2 regions of the Aliinostoc maniaoense genome follow, and region 2 is predicted to be linked to the other one. Evidence: riboswitches for the same ligand, from Rfam matches in the RefSeq annotation. Region 2 holds a riboswitch; the other holds the start of a gene.
What was found. A riboswitch is a leader RNA that binds a small molecule or an ion and turns the genes downstream of it on or off. The one in region 2 is predicted to bind cobalamin.

Region 1: it holds a riboswitch for cobalamin, as region 2 does, so the genes downstream of both, ACPZ3T_RS23670 (DUF1636 family protein) here and cobG (precorrin-3B synthase) in region 2, are expected to answer to the same signal.

What each region holds. Positions count from the first base shown of each region.
Region 1 covers NZ_CP187952.1:5,414,746-5,419,982, reverse strand. Annotated here, with positions in the region: gene ACPZ3T_RS23680 (pentapeptide repeat-containing protein) at 1-2,092, shown strand, start outside; gene ACPZ3T_RS23675 (hypothetical protein) at 2,353-2,847, shown strand; gene ACPZ3T_RS23670 (DUF1636 family protein) at 3,308-3,691, opposite strand; cobalamin riboswitch at 3,922-4,064, opposite strand; gene ACPZ3T_RS23665 (hypothetical protein) at 4,197-4,436, opposite strand; gene ACPZ3T_RS23660 (high light inducible protein) at 4,486-4,698, opposite strand; gene ACPZ3T_RS23655 (XdhC family protein) at 4,876-5,237, shown strand, end outside.
Region 2 covers NZ_CP187952.1:2,358,179-2,363,415, forward strand. Annotated here, with positions in the region: gene ACPZ3T_RS10560 (beta-propeller fold lactonase family protein) at 1-141, shown strand, start outside; gene ACPZ3T_RS10565 (precorrin-2 C(20)-methyltransferase) at 248-952, opposite strand; gene ACPZ3T_RS10570 (precorrin-8X methylmutase) at 955-1,581, opposite strand; partial or broken gene cobG (precorrin-3B synthase) at 1,696-3,081, opposite strand; adenosylcobalamin-variant (AdoCbl-variant) riboswitch at 3,211-3,308, opposite strand; gene ACPZ3T_RS10580 (class I SAM-dependent methyltransferase) at 3,416-4,039, opposite strand; gene ACPZ3T_RS10585 (SGNH/GDSL hydrolase family protein) at 4,239-5,237, opposite strand, start outside.

The DNA of each region.
Region 1 (5,237 bases), 3.1 Mb from region 2:
AGTCACTAGACGCTTTTGTGCTTGGACTACCGAAATTGCCCTGTTAGCGGCTAGTGGGTTAGTTCCCTTTGGTTTGGGTGTGTATATTAATTCTCTGAATAATTTTAATCGAGTCCCACTCAATCCTGTACTAGTAGTAACAGAAAGAGCGATCGCCCGGCCTTTAGCATTACCCGCCAGCTATGGGATTCGCAATGTCGCTAGTCCCACCAATTTCCTCTGGACAGTAGCTTTATTCGCCCCTACAGTTCTATCTTGGTGGCAATTATATTTACTCGCTAAAACTGGCAGTACCTTACCTAAGCGTTGGTTTGGTATCAAAGTTGTCAACGAAGAAGGGACACCCCCAGGTTTAGCGGCTGTGTTTGTCCGTGAAGGTATGGGACGCTTGACTGTACCTGTATCCATCGCCTACATTCTCTGGCGTTATAGTTTTGCCTTCCCCAACTTAGGATTATTCACCTCCTTAGCAGTATTAATGGTACTAGGTGAAGGCCTAGCCTTACCAGCACGGCGAGGACGCAAAGCATTACATGATTGGCTAGCAGGTACTTATGTTGTTGATGCCCATCGTGCTGCACCTCCAGCCAATGTAGCAAATAATGCCGGAAATTTACCTGCTAACACTGTTCAGAATGTGGCATCAGATGGCAATGCCCCACTAGCAACAACAGCTATGGCCATTACTCCAGACAACAGCAATTTAATCTCATTGTGGCGACGGATGCAGCAAAATCCCAGCCTCACTTTGTTTGGAGTAGCTCTGACAAGTATGATGGCAGTGTTAGCGACTTTAATCGGGACACAAGTTTATCTCCAAACTCAGCAAACTAATCGGGAATCTCAAAAAATCAATAGTCAACAGTTCTTGGCACTTGTTAAACAACTAAGTCCCAATTCCAACGCTAGCCTGCAAGAACGTCAAAGCTTAATTTTGGCTATGGGTAGTCTTAATGACCAACAGTCTATCCAGTTTCTGGCAGATATGATGGTTAACGAAACTAACCCCATTCTGATAGATACCATTCAGCAAGCACTCACCAGTATTGGTATTCCAGCAATTCAAGAATTACACCATAAAAATCAGTTTTTGGCAGGTGAGTTACAGTCTGTCAGCAACACATCCCCAGAAAGAGAAGTAAGACAAAAGCGGTTACAGATTAACCAGCAAACCATCAACAAAATTCTCAGTGTTTATAGTGGTCAAACTCAAGGCTTGGATCTCAGCCGTGTGCAACTAGGGCAAAGTGGTACTCCTGGTAGTTCCTTTTTTAACTTAGTTTTAGAAAATACGGATTTATCAGGAATCAAGTTTAAATCAGCAAATCTTAACCAAGCTAACTTTAAGGGTAGCCGTTTCCGCCATCCTGGTGAAGATGGACGCTTAGACACCTATGACGATGTAGTGTCTGATTTAACTCAAGCCCAGATGAAACAAGCCAATTTCACTGATGCTAACCTCAGCCGTGTGATTATGACTGGGAGTGATTTAAGTCGTGCTACCCTCAACCGAGCTAATTTAGCCAATGCACGCCTAGTAGGTGCTAACCTCAGCAGTGGGCAATTAGTCGGGGCTGATTTACGTGGTGCAGTTCTAGAAAACGCCAGCCTCACAGGAGCAGACCTAGGAGACGCTAAATTTAAAGATGCTAACTTATACGGTGCGCGTCTTGGTCGGGTTATCGCTATTGGTACTCAACTATCATTTGCTAACTTAACTAAAACTGATTGGCAAGCGTCAGACCTATCCGGCGCAGACTTGGAACGAGCTAATCTCAGCTATGCTAACCTGAGTGCAACTCGTCTAACTGGTGCAATTTTACGATCTGCCCAGCTAGAAAATGCTAACTTGCAAAATGCTGATTTAAGTCTGGTGGACTTAAGAGGTGCAAACGTCGCTGGTGCTGACTTCAAAGGGGCAATTCTCACCCCCAACAGACAAGACCCAGCAGATCAATTTGTCCAAACTCCAGACCTCGGTTCAGTATCTGCGGTAGTTAAAGGTGTAGACTTTTCCCAAGCCAAAAACTTAGACTCTAGGCAACTTGCATACATTTGTACTCAAGGCGGTCTTCATCCCCGGTGTCCGTAAGTTATAGTCGGTGCGTGACGCTATAAATTTCATGGCTACGTTCATATACTTTGGTAGCGTCACACACCCTACATAAAAATGTTAAGTAATGTAAAAAATAAGATTAAGTTTGTAGTAAGGACTTTAGTCCTTATTTGTTCGCGGAGCGTCTCGTAGAGAGAACTAAAGTTCTCACTACAAACCTTTAATTATTTACTTTTGCCTTTAATATAGGTATTAAATTAAACTTGGAACATCCAAGATGGTGTGAGGAGTTGGCAATGAAATATATACCTCATTTAATGGCAGCTTTGGGAACAAGTTCAATTTTGAGTTTGGCTCTCAATAGTCAGCCGGCACAAGCTCAGGTAGCATATGGTAGCTACGTAGGTATAGGGCCTGCTGTGGGCATAACTGATAGTGTACAAGTCGGCGGGGTGTTGGCTTTTCGTTACAAGCTGCTAGAAGCACCTATTTCTTTTCGCGCTCAAGCTTTAGTAGGTCAGAATACCGCAGTTGTACCTACGGTTTCCTATGATGTGCCTCTGAATTGGCAAACTGATGCTTACTTAGGTGCTGGCTTAGTGTTAACTGGGGGGGACAGTGCTTCTCCGGTGGGTGACAAAATTAGTTTTGCCTTACAACCGGGTGTTGATTACGCTGTTCCTAACAGTAATACTGTGCTTTTTGGTAACGCTATTATTGCTTTTGATGCCTACCGCAATGGTGGTGGTGCGGCTGTCTCTGTTCAAGGTGGTGTCGGTTTGCGATTTTAGACTGTGATTTGTTGATTTTTGCGGTTACAGGTCATATCTAGTCAGGAAATTGCCTGTGCTTAGTGAACTTGTTTTTATGAGATGATAATCGTTATCAATATCACCATTATTTTGATTATGACAGTGCAAGAATCCTTAGTCAAAATAATCAAGTAGCAATTGAAATTTCTGTTCTCTCACGTCAATGCTTGGAACGTCGTCTTGCCGATATTGGAATTTTACGTCAAGAAATTGACACTTGGGAAGAACAACTTGACACTCCTCAGCCGTCATGCTGAGGATTCTTGCTAGCCTTCTCCTTCGGAGACGCTAACGCGAACGGCAACGCTCTGCAATTTTCTTGGCTGACTACTAGTAGTAGTCAGCTGTTTAGTGCTGAGAGTTTTAAGGACTAAAGTCCTTACTACGAACTTAATTAACTACTGGTGTTGAATTAACAACAATTGTGATGTAATTTTGCCTATTTATTGAGGGGTGGAATTTTGGCTAAGATGCCTTTTTTTAAAGCTTCTGGACGTTCTGACCAAGGAAGTAAACCATCTGGTTTAGTGTAGTATTTAGTGGCACATTCGAGGATAGCAGATGCACTATCATCAACTGCTAAGTTACCAAAAAGATAGGTGATTTTTTCTTCTCCTTGGAAGGCGATAACGCAAGCATGACTGCAAGCACTCATACATTCAACCCCTTGAATCGAGAATTGATTTTGCAGTTCCCAAGTTTGTGCAAGTTGTTGCAGTTGTTGTAATAGCTGCTGTCCGCCACTTTCACCAACTCGCTTGCCATCTTGCCACACACTGGCGCAGGTTGTGCAGACGAATAGATTATGCTGTTTGTTGTTCATTGATTTGTAGTTATTGCTGATTTAAAGTATGAGTTAGCCTCAGCCAGACGCGTGAAAGAAGATATACAACAGGTTTTCTAGCTTTGTATCGTGATCTTCTGGCAAAAAATTGTGATGTTTGCAGAGTGTCTACAATCTCATAGAAGTTTGTAGTGTGTGGCGGATATCTGAAGCTATGAGAGAGTAAGCTTGACTAGGGAGGAAAATATTCATCTGTACCTCGCAGATGGGAGTTGGTTGTACTTACGGCGGGCATTCTGACTTTGAGATTGGTATCTCATTACAGCTGCGGGACAGTGCCGGATTTACACCGGGCTTTCCCCCTTACCTCTGATGGCTGTTCCCCATCAGAACCGCATATGCGAATATTATACAGCAATTTTGGCGATACCTACGGCGCGCTACGCCTACGCACTCAATTTCTCACAAATATTGAAAGAAGTCTTATTGATGATTCATAAGACTTCCGATCAAGTTATTTAATTGACAAAGTACACGCAAGCTTTTATCCTAAATTGCTGAAAAATGTTGCCCAAAGAGTTCCTGTTACGCCCACAGCAATTAAAGCGTTGGTGAAAAATCTGCCTAATTCAACTTGCTCTCCCAATACTTTATCATCTTGACCTGCGCTGAAAAATAGTGACCAAGCTTGGTTAGCATTGATAGTTGCAAAGTTGTTGAAATCAGGTCTAAATACAACAGTTCCGATTAAATCTTTTCTGGGGAAATCAAAGTCAGTTCTCATGGTTTTTTGTCCTTGTATATTATTTATCTGGTGAAACAATCAAACTTACCTACAGGTTTGTCAACCATTGAATCAAGCCGTTACCGGTGATGGCTTCTACAGCGATGAGGGAGACAAAACCAATCATCGCCAAACGTCCGTTGAGTTTCTCTGCATACTCAGTAAAGCCTGCTCTGGGAGTTTGATCTACATAAACTTTTGGTTCAATCGCAAAGTTGTTGAGTTGACCGAGTTCGTTTGTTGTAAAGCCTTTGCTTGTCATGTTTTTTTCTCCGCTTCTTATGTAACTAAATATAACAATATGTAAATAATTTTTGCAAGTACTTGACAAAATATTTTAGTGGTGTAAGCCGTAATAGAGTGGTTGTAGATACCGTATGATGAATATAGAGCGATCGCCTGGAAAGTTGTATGTTGTAAATATGAGAGTCAAGTTGTCATGCTGGAACTTTACGAACAACTGGCGATCGCGTTAAAAAGAGATACTGTTGTTTTAGCCACAGTTATCAGCACCAAAGGCTCTACACCCAGAGAAGTAGGTGCAAAAATGCTGATCTGCGCCAATGGCACAACCTACGGTACAATTGGCGGCGGTGCTGGAGAAGCCAAAGTTTATCAACGAGCTTTGCAAGTATTACAAACTGGTGAAAAACAATTAATAGAAATAGATTTATCTGGCACACCACATCGAGAGATTCAAGGTGTTTGTGGTGGCACAATGTTAGTCTGGCTAGAGTTATGGTCAGGTGATGCTAGTTGCAGGTTAGTTAATGCAATTATCAAACAATTAGAGTCTGGGCA
Region 2 (5,237 bases):
CCCTTTTTAGGTGCTAACCCTGACAAGTTAGATCATATACATTTATTGGGTAATAATATTTTTGGTTTTGAAGATTTATTCAATGGTGGAGATAGAGATTACAATGATGTAATTGTCCGCGTTAATTTGAGCTTAGTTTAAGTTATTAAATAGAGTAGTGGACTGTCTACATTTAAGTGGCACTAGTTTATTTGTATTTTACAGGTGACTACCGTTGGTGCAAGATTTGAGTTTAGCTACCATATTTTTACAATCGATTTTTAGTAGGTATAACAATCATGGCAAAATAAGGTACTTCCGCAGGATCAACTTCATCTATGGGTACAATTCTTTGCTGTGCGCTTGTTGCCCGTTCAATATATAATGCCCGTGATGCTAATCCTATTTTATGCAGGATATCTCGCACCTTGGTAAAGTGGCGACCGAGTTTCATAATGGCGGCTGCATCGGTTGTCAGCAATTTTGTGGTGAGTTCTTCGGCTGGGAGGGGTGCGGGTAAAACTGTGAGAATATCGTTGTAGTAGGTGAACGGTACACCCAAGGACACGGCACAGGCCATTAATGAAGATACTCCGGGGACGACTTCCGTTTGGTACTGTTCAGATAGCCGTGTGAATACATACATAAATGAACCGTAGAAAAATGGATCACCTTCACACAGTACCACTACATCCCGTCCGGCTGCTAAATGTTCAGCGATGGGTGCAACTTCTCTGTCGTAAATATCCTTGGCTTTTTCTGGTTCTAAGGCGCGGGGCAGATGATAGGCGACTTCAATTTGTGTACCTGTGAGATATTGGGAAACGATCGCTCGTGCTATGCTCTGTTTATCTGTGGCTGATTGATAGGCTATGACAGGGGCAGAACGCAATAACCGCAAGGCTTTCAGGGTCAATAGTTCTGGATCTCCTGGCCCTACACCGACTCCATAAAGACGACCTTTAGCTGTCATAATTATTCTTCCTCCGTGGCGAGGGCGTTAACGGCGGCGGCAGCGATCGCACTACCACCACGCCGACCATGTAAAGTTAAAAATGGTACATTGCGGCTATCTGCTGCTAATGCGGCTTTTGATTCGGCTGCACCCACAAACCCGACGGGAAAACCTAAAATCACTGCTGGTTTTGGACATCCTTGATCTAACATTTCTAGTAATCTAAATAATGCTGTGGGTGCGTTGCCAATGGCGACTACTGCCCCCTCTAAGTAAGGTTGCCATAATTCCAACGCCGCCGCAGACCTAGTATTACCCAATTTTTTTGCTAGTTCTGGGACTTCTGGCTCGTTGAGGGTGCAGATAACTTGGTTATTGGCTTGTAGACGTTTCCTGGTGACTCCATCGGCTACCATGCGACAATCACACAAAATCGGTGCGCCTGCTGCTAATGCCTTCCTAGCTGACTGTACTGCCGTTGTTGAATATCCTAAGTCGGTAACTATATCCGTCATTCCACAGGCATGAATGAGGCGGACTGCAACTTTAGCTACATCTGTGGGTAGTATATCTAGATTAGCTTCCGAGCGAATAATGGCGAAGGAATTACGGTAAATCTCATTGGCATCGCGGATGTAGTCAGGCATGGAGTTGGCAGGAGAGAATAATTGTTGTAGTTGTGGGGGTGCGTAGCGGTGGGCAAATTGCCCGAAAGATTCCTGGGGATTTAGACGTTGGTTTTGATACACATTTAACATCTGCGCCATGAGGGCGGGTAAGTCGGTGAAACTGACATCATCATAGAGTTCTCGACCAAATTTTTGATGAGTGTCACCCTCTCCCACATATACTTGATAGCGATCGCCACTCACACCAACTAAGGCAATATCACTTTTACCATGTTGGGCGCAGGATTTATCACAACCGCTCAAGTGAATATTGACAGGATGTTCTAACTTAACATGGGATGTCAGATACTCTGCTAATGCTAGGGCATGAGTTTTGGTATCTGTCGCCGCCGATGCACACCCCTGATTTCCTGAACAAGCGACTAAGGCACTTTTAATGTTAGTTGCTGAGGTATCTAAGTTTAAATCAGTGATGGCTTGCTGCACATCGGTAAGTCTGTGGTGGGGAATGTCTGTTAGGAGTACATTCTGCCAAGGGGTAAGTCTGAGTGTTCTACTACCATATTTTGTGGATAAGTCGGCTAAACCCCTGAGTTGATAAGTCTCTAGGCGACCTAGGGGTAATACTAAGCCAATGTAATATAATTCTGGTTGGTTTTGGGGATGAATACCAATGTGATGATATTGGTTGTTTGACCTCTCCCCTACAAGGACAGGGGAGAAATGCTTGTCTTGCTCCCCCTTCCCTAGTAGGGAAGGGGGTAGGGGGGTTAGGTTTTTCCTCTCCAAAGGAAATGGTAATTGCTGCTTGACTTGTTGGAGATAGTTATCTAAGCCTAGGTGATTAATTATTTGTCTGAGTCGTGGTTTGCGCTCAGTATTAGTTTTAATTGCTTGAGAGTGAGTGAGATAAATATCGGTTAAGGCAGTTAGGACTTTTAGGGATTCTTCAGGGAGTAAGATAATGCCGGTGTCGGTGGGGGGTGTGTTTTGTGCGCCTGTGCTGAGATAGAGGCGGAAGTAGATTTTGTTATCTATGCTGACGGCTGCTAATGTGATATCGTTGGGGCGATCGCATACGGAAATTAATCCACCACCATCAAAACAGACGCTAAATTTCGGTGATAGTGCTGATAATTGGGAATTTTGGGTAATATAATTATCCCAGCTTTCGACGAAGGGGCGGGTGTCAATTATTTCTTGGGGATCAATGCCAGCCGTGGGACTGGTCATGATATTACGGATTTGGTCTACACTGGTGTTATTTGAGCCTATGCCTAAATTCTGGAGTTGTTGCAAGGCTTCGATATCTAGCCCTTGGCGAATTTCTCGGATTTGTAGGTTAGCGCGGTTAGTTACGTCTATGTAGCCGCCACCATATTTATCAGCGATATCTGCGATCGCTTGACATTGTTTACTATTAATTATGCCCCCTGGTATTCTGATGCGTGATAAAATTCCATCTTGGGCAGGTGTGGCATAAAATAAACCAGGACAAGGTGTAGAACCGGACAGCAAAACTCTAACTCCTTCCCCGTGCGACGCAGGGAGTAGACGACAATATCCTGAAATAATTCGTATTACGAATTACGTAGCTTGCCTCCGCGTAGCGGTATTACGAATTACGAATTACGAATTACGAATTATCCTGAAGTTGGCATTCTGACTCAAAAACTTTGTTGTTTTATTACAGCTGCGGCACAGTCCCGGAATCTCACCAGAGTTTCCCAACTTCAAGTTCTAGTAATTTAACACGAGACGATAGTCAACAAATTGAATACTTCATATTTTTCATCTATTCCCTGGTTTGTCTGAGTTTGTCTTAGTTTTAACCGACACGATATTATGGTTCTTACTCAGGCTTCTTTGCCACGATAAATATTGCCTTATCTTGACTCGGTTGCCATTGATAATCGATCGCAAAACCAGCATCAGTCAGACTCTCTAGTAAATGTTGTGCGGTAAATACCTTGACTAAAGGGAAAAAGCCCAAAGCTTTACCAATGGGGGCAATTAATTTAAACCAACTATAAGCATCCCCCATACAGGTGGTACTAGTAACAAAAATTCCCCCTGGTTTGAGTATTTTATAAACCTTGGCGATCGCATTTTCTTTATTTTTCAGTAAATGCAAAATACTCAGTCCCAACACTGCATTATAGGTGCAGTCTTGTGCCTCTAATTCTTCAATAGTTAATTGTTCAAAAGTAACGTTATCGATACCTTGAGCTTCTGCCTTACCTTGAGCAATTTTAATCATTTCTGATGAGATGTCTATCGCTCTCAGATGTTTAACAAAAGGTGCATGAATAATGGCAGTTCCTCCCGTACCGCAACCAAATTCCAACACCGACCAATCTGGTTTAAAGTAACCTTGGGTAACTTGCAATTTTTTCTGATACGATGCCTCGTCAGCAATCGGTTGTTTTGAATATTTATCGGCAATTTTGTCCCAAAATTTAACAGATTGACTCATGTTCTTCTCCTCTATTTTGTAGATGCTTTTTATTGGAGATAACAAATAAGATTGAGGGAACAGTTTTACCCCTGCCCCCTGCCCAAAATCGTGTAATTTTGAATTTTGTAGGCGCAAGCCTTCTCTTCGAGACGCTACGCGAACCCGTAGGGTATTTTGAATTTTGAATTAATTAGCCCCCTGCCTACAAAGAGATTGATTATTTTTTCAATTGCAAGTTCTTTTTCTGTTTCCCCTTGCGAACTGCTATAGATCCTACAACAGCACCAACTGCTAGCTGAGATAAAATCATAGATGGCTCAGGCACTAATGTTTTATAAGCTAGGTTGCCAATAAATCTATGTGTAGCACTGGTAGGATGCAGGCTATCCCAAAATAGATACTCATCTGGATTGTCACAGATTTGGGGTGGTGGTAAGGTAGGATCATTAAGTAGAGGAGAGTTCATTAAGCAAGGAGCTTGGACATTTGTAAAATTAAACTTTGATGGTGTAGCAATGGTTTGTTGAAAAAAAGACGCTACATCCAAAGTTTTGAGCTTAATTCCAGGCTGGTTAGGATTAGCTTTCCCAAAAGCCTGAGAAAATAAGAAATTATGCCCTAAACTTAATTGATTGAGTCCCTCAGAAACTACTGCACCTTGGCTGGTAGCAAGTGGTGTCTTGCCTAAAAGTGGTAAATTGGCAACTAAAAAATTACGTGCGCCGACATTATAAAGTGTATTAACCGCACCAACTAAATTAGCAACTGGCTGGCTAGGATTTGTAACTCCACCACCTACGTAATCGTTTGCACCTGCCCATAATATATAAAGTGCTTGTGAATCAGCGATAGGGTTTGCTTGTATAAATTGAGTAACTTGTTGTGTTAATCCTACATAACCAGAAAAGCCAGGAATAGGAAACGTGTTCTGATCGCTAGTGGTAGCATTAGTCACAGCAAAGTTAATCCCTGTAGGGCTATTTCCCCCGGCAAGTTGAGATACTGGGGGTACGGGTAAGCCTAATTTCGATGCTAGTTGATCTAACCAGATGGGGCCGTTAGAAAATCGCCCGTTAAAGTAGCCAACCTGACTCGGAGGCAGGCCTGGTATGATGGCAAAGGAGTTGCCTGTATCGGTAAGACTATCACCAAAGGCGTATATCTTGCTGAAGTTGGCTGCTTGCGCTGCGGTGGGCATCACAGCTACAAGTGTTAG